One region of the Brevibacillus sp. MER 51 genome, then DNA from elsewhere that is predicted to be linked to it. Evidence: riboswitches for the same ligand, from Rfam matches in the RefSeq annotation. Region 1 holds a riboswitch; the other holds the start of a gene.

Region 1 (2,203 bases):
TCTTGCTTCTGTTGCTCACTTTCCTCTTGCAACTTGTTATTGAATACAGCATGCATCATGCTCGTGATAGAGACAAAGCAGAAGGTGAGCAGGAAGTACATCAGATCGAGATTGCTTGTCGAATGGAAAATCGTTTCTCTTTGTGTCAGGAAGTAATAAGAGACAATGCCCAATGTCGATACAATCGTCAAAATATTGATGAGTCGGTCTTGATAAATCCCCATGACTGCTACGAAGAACATAATGGTCATGATATTGATCATATGCGGGTCCAGTCCGACTACGATGAACATGAAGATCCCGATTACGGCGAAGTTAAAGAACTTCATGAAGGGCGCTGCTTTTTCACGGAAGCTCGGGCGATTGGAGATGTAAGCAAAAGGTGCCAGTACGCCATACAAAATACCCAGAATTGTGAAAACGAATGTGTACGAAACGCCTAGAAAGAGGTTTAAGACCTGAACAACCGTAATAATACTTGCGAATACGATTACGACCCAATTGTTTCTTCTTCTCAATAAATCAATTTTATCCATGTTATCCATGTTACCCACCTACCTCGACTTTTACTTGGTTGGATGACGACGTATTGTACCAGGAATATTTCGGATCATGCTTATTGTCATAGACATCTTTTAGATGGAAAAGGGTCGGAATAGCATCGGCCCCTTTGTAAAAGACGATATCTTTGGTCTGAGTTGCTTTTACTTGATACTTCGTGTTAATAAATTTAAAAAAGGTCGGATCTGCTACCCCGATAGCGTGGGTATAACCATGCTTTTCAGCGTAATCTATCATCAGGCAAATTCCTTTTTGCCCCAGTTGTCCTCGGTATTTCGGCAGAACAGCGAGACTGTCTACCTCCATTACTTTCATATCTTCTGTAACAACATCCTGAAAAAGTGATTTCATATAAGCACTTGATTTGGAAAAGGGCGTCATTTCAAATGTTCCACCTGCTTCACCATCTTCGGCGATTAAGAGGAACTGAGCCGAGCCTTCTTTCGCGTACTCCATCTCGAAGCCCATGCTTGTCCATACTGTTTCCTTGATTTCATGAAATTTGGCTAACTCTTGTACGGTTTCTACTAGTTTGTACATAACTTCCCCACTCCATCATTTTCTGATTACCGTGTTGTGTATGTTTGACGTCCCAAAAGTTATGTTTTTCCATCTGTTGCAAAAATGAAAGTGCTTTCATCCTCCTTTCAAAAAACGAAACACAAAAAAAGGCCGTTCCAACGAAATGGAACAACCGAAGCTACCAACATCGAAAAAATGGTCTCAAGATGATGGCAACCCGGCTATCATGGTCAAAGACTGTAGACCCGTGGTTTTGCGTCGCCACCTTTCGATGACTTTGCCTTTTGCATTTTTTAGCAAAAATTGTAAAAGTGTGTCGAAAATTGCTAGACATAATCATGCAAAATATAAGCCATTTGTATTAGCTGTGTCAAGTTTTGGTAGGGAGAAGTAACTAATTGTTCATAATATATGAACGTACGGAAAAACCAGTTGCCGTATCAACTGGTTCTTCATTAAGTAGGGAGTATGGCGTTAGGTTAGGGTGCGCAGAATGTCTATAACTTCAGTAGGCTCCATTCGCTTTTTGTAGTCAGGATCTAAGGATACTGACCGGATTACGCCCTGGTTATCGAGGATATAAGTAGCCGGTATGGGGAGTGTCCAGGAATCGTCGCTATTAAAATGATTGAGATCGATATCCAATGATCGGTAGGTATCATGTAAATACTCAGGCAGTCTGAATATGAGTCTGTATTTTTCTGCTACCTGATTATTGGTATCGCATAACACGGGGAAGCTCAGACGATTGTTCTCTTGCATAGTAAGAGAGTGTGCAGGAGATTGTGGACTAATGGCAAACAATTGAGCACCCAGAGAGGTTATCGTATCGAGCTGTTTTTGGTACGCTAGCATCTCCAAATTGCAGTAGGGGCACCATGATCCACGGAAAAATGTGAGGACGACAGGACCTTTTATGATTTCTTCCGACAAGGTAATGTTCTTGCCAGTGTGATCGTTCAACGTGAAATCAGGCGCAATCGAACCAATCGGCAAGCCCTTTGCCAGTTCAGAGGTCCGCAGCTCCTCGATTGATCTTGTAAATGCATCTGTTACTTCACGGGTGAGGAAGTCTGCTATTTGAATGGTTGTAAAATCTAGCTCTTCGCGCAGGCTCTGA
Region 2 (2,203 bases), on a different contig from region 1:
CGGACCATATAACTCTACTAATCGTGAACCTACCCCGGCAAGAATCAAAAGCAACAAGTAAGTCGAGGTAAAGCCTTTTGCCATCATCTTTACGGTTCGCGCCCAGGTCATTTGGTGAAAATAGGAGATACCCAATCCACATAAAGTCAGGTTCACAAACCAATACACAACAGCCAAAAACAAATCGCTAATAATGGGAGAAACAGTTCCGAAGCCCTCGATCCAATCCTTCAAAAACGCTACTGTCCATATAGTCATTAACAATTGCCCAATGTTAATAATAGCTTTTAGCGGATTAAACCTTACCAGGAAAGCAATGATTAAAGATTCAATAACAGCAGCCCATACTCCGACCCAGACTCCGTACAACAAGATACCCGAAAAGATGACAGCATTGTTCACTGTTAAAATCGTATTAGATATACGCACGGGAGCAAAACAGGAAAAAATGGTCAGGAGGGTGTAGGTAGATATTACCCCCCAATGCTCACGAGCAGCCCATTCCGATGAAGATGTGTAAAAAATATAGATTGCTGCAATGACAAATCCAACCTGGACAACAATCCCTTTTATCCAAACCGCAAAATCAGTTTTTTGTCGCATAACTTTTACCTTCGCGAAGTTGTAGTAATGAAATCGGTTTATTCATCAATCGCTGAACAAGTAAAAAGGCACCTAACATAATAAAAATATCGCCGATGCTAATAATCCGAGGAATGAAAGATGGCATGTAAATGACATCCGTCAAAAACGGAAAATTTGAACTTTCCGTCAATACACTATGCTTGAAATTCGTTCCGTTTATAACTGGCTCTAAATCATAAGGAAGCTTTGCTGCTTGAACTAAATCGATTGGCATTTTTCCATTGTTAGACCAAATTGCAATCGCATTCAGAAACCAGCCGATTAAAAAAATCCGCATATCTTCAAATTCTCGATTAAAAACGAGGAAGGCCAAAATAAACACATACGCGATCGATATGAAAATGCCACCGATCGTAGGGAAGAAGGCTGCACAAGCCTGCAGCAATATGGTAACGATAAGAAGTTTCTTTTGGTTGAACTTAGGTAATTCTTTGATTCTTCCCCCTCGCAGCAATGCTACGAGAAAAGATAGGGCAATTACATCCAATAGCATGTTGTTTCCTCCAAGCTTGAAGAAAAAACACCACTCAGCCAAGCGGTGTTTGTTTCTCCAATACGCTTATTTATCCAATATGGAAGTTTGCAGAAGTAGCTGCTACGATTGCTACCACCATCATAATTGCCGCGAACCATTTTTTCATTTTCTTTTCCCCCCTTTAGGCATAGTGGAGAAAGCTGGCTTCGCTACTGTCCGTGATGCAGAGGCCAAGCGACCAAGTACAGCCCCTGCTCCCCTTTCCTTTTCCATTACGAAAAAGGTTGGATTCGCTACTGGCTCCATACGGACCAAGCGACCAGATACAGTCCGTACTTCTTCGCTTCTTTCCTACCTTTATTTTACACATAAGTGACAAAATTCGGCAATCATAGATTCATAGTCTATTGGATTTAATTCCGGCTAGTTCTATTTAACTAGAACTATGTTCACACCAGCGCCGCCAAAATCGCCTTTTGTGCGTGCAATCTATTTTCAGCCTGATCAAAAATGACAGAGCGCGATCCGTCGATAACCCCGGTCGTCACTTCCTCCCCACGATGTGCCGGCAAGCAGTGCAAGAAGAGATAATCACGATCTGCCGCTGCTACCAATTTTTCATTCACTTGATAGTCGGCAAATGCTTTCAATCGTACCTCATTTTCTTCTTCAAAACCCATACTAGTCCAAACGTCCGTGTATACAGCATCTGCCCCCATGACAGCCTCTATCGGATCGGTGGTCACCATCATTTTTCCACCGCTTTGTTTCGCGTACCCCGTAGCTTTTGCGACAATGGTTGCATCCATTTCGTAGCCTACCGGAGTTGCTACCCGCACATCCAGACCTAGCAGAGCTGCGCCCAGCACCAGTGAATTCGCCACGTTGTTGCCGTCTCCTACATAAGCGAGCTTGACTCCTTTCAGCTTGCCTTTATGTTCCCAGATCGTCAGCAGATCAGCCAAAGCCTGACAAGGATGGTACAGATCGGTCAAGCCATTGATAATAGGGATCGACGCGTGCTCGGCAAGCTCTTCTACATAGGAGTGGGAAAAGGTGCGAATCATGATGGCATCCACGTAC

The links. Region 1 has a riboswitch for cyclic di-GMP ahead of M3630_RS29405 (GNAT family N-acetyltransferase). Riboswitches for the same ligand answer to the same signal wherever they lie in the genome.
Region 2: linked by a shared signal. The riboswitch ahead of M3630_RS15700 (DUF5317 domain-containing protein) and the one ahead of M3630_RS29405 (GNAT family N-acetyltransferase) in region 1 are both predicted to bind cyclic di-GMP.

What each region holds. Positions count from the first base shown of each region.
Region 1 is NZ_JAMAUS010000027.1:24,920-27,122, reverse strand. It holds gene M3630_RS29410 (methyl-accepting chemotaxis protein) at 1-554, opposite strand, end outside; gene M3630_RS29405 (GNAT family N-acetyltransferase) at 547-1,101, opposite strand; cyclic di-GMP riboswitch class I at 1,292-1,375, opposite strand; gene M3630_RS29400 (peroxiredoxin-like family protein) at 1,558-2,203, opposite strand, start outside.
Region 2 is NZ_JAMAUS010000006.1:350,775-352,977, reverse strand. It holds gene M3630_RS15705 (HD-GYP domain-containing protein) at 1-603, opposite strand, end outside; gene M3630_RS15700 (DUF5317 domain-containing protein) at 587-1,138, opposite strand; cyclic di-GMP riboswitch class II at 1,394-1,474, opposite strand; gene argF (ornithine carbamoyltransferase) at 1,570-2,203, opposite strand, start outside.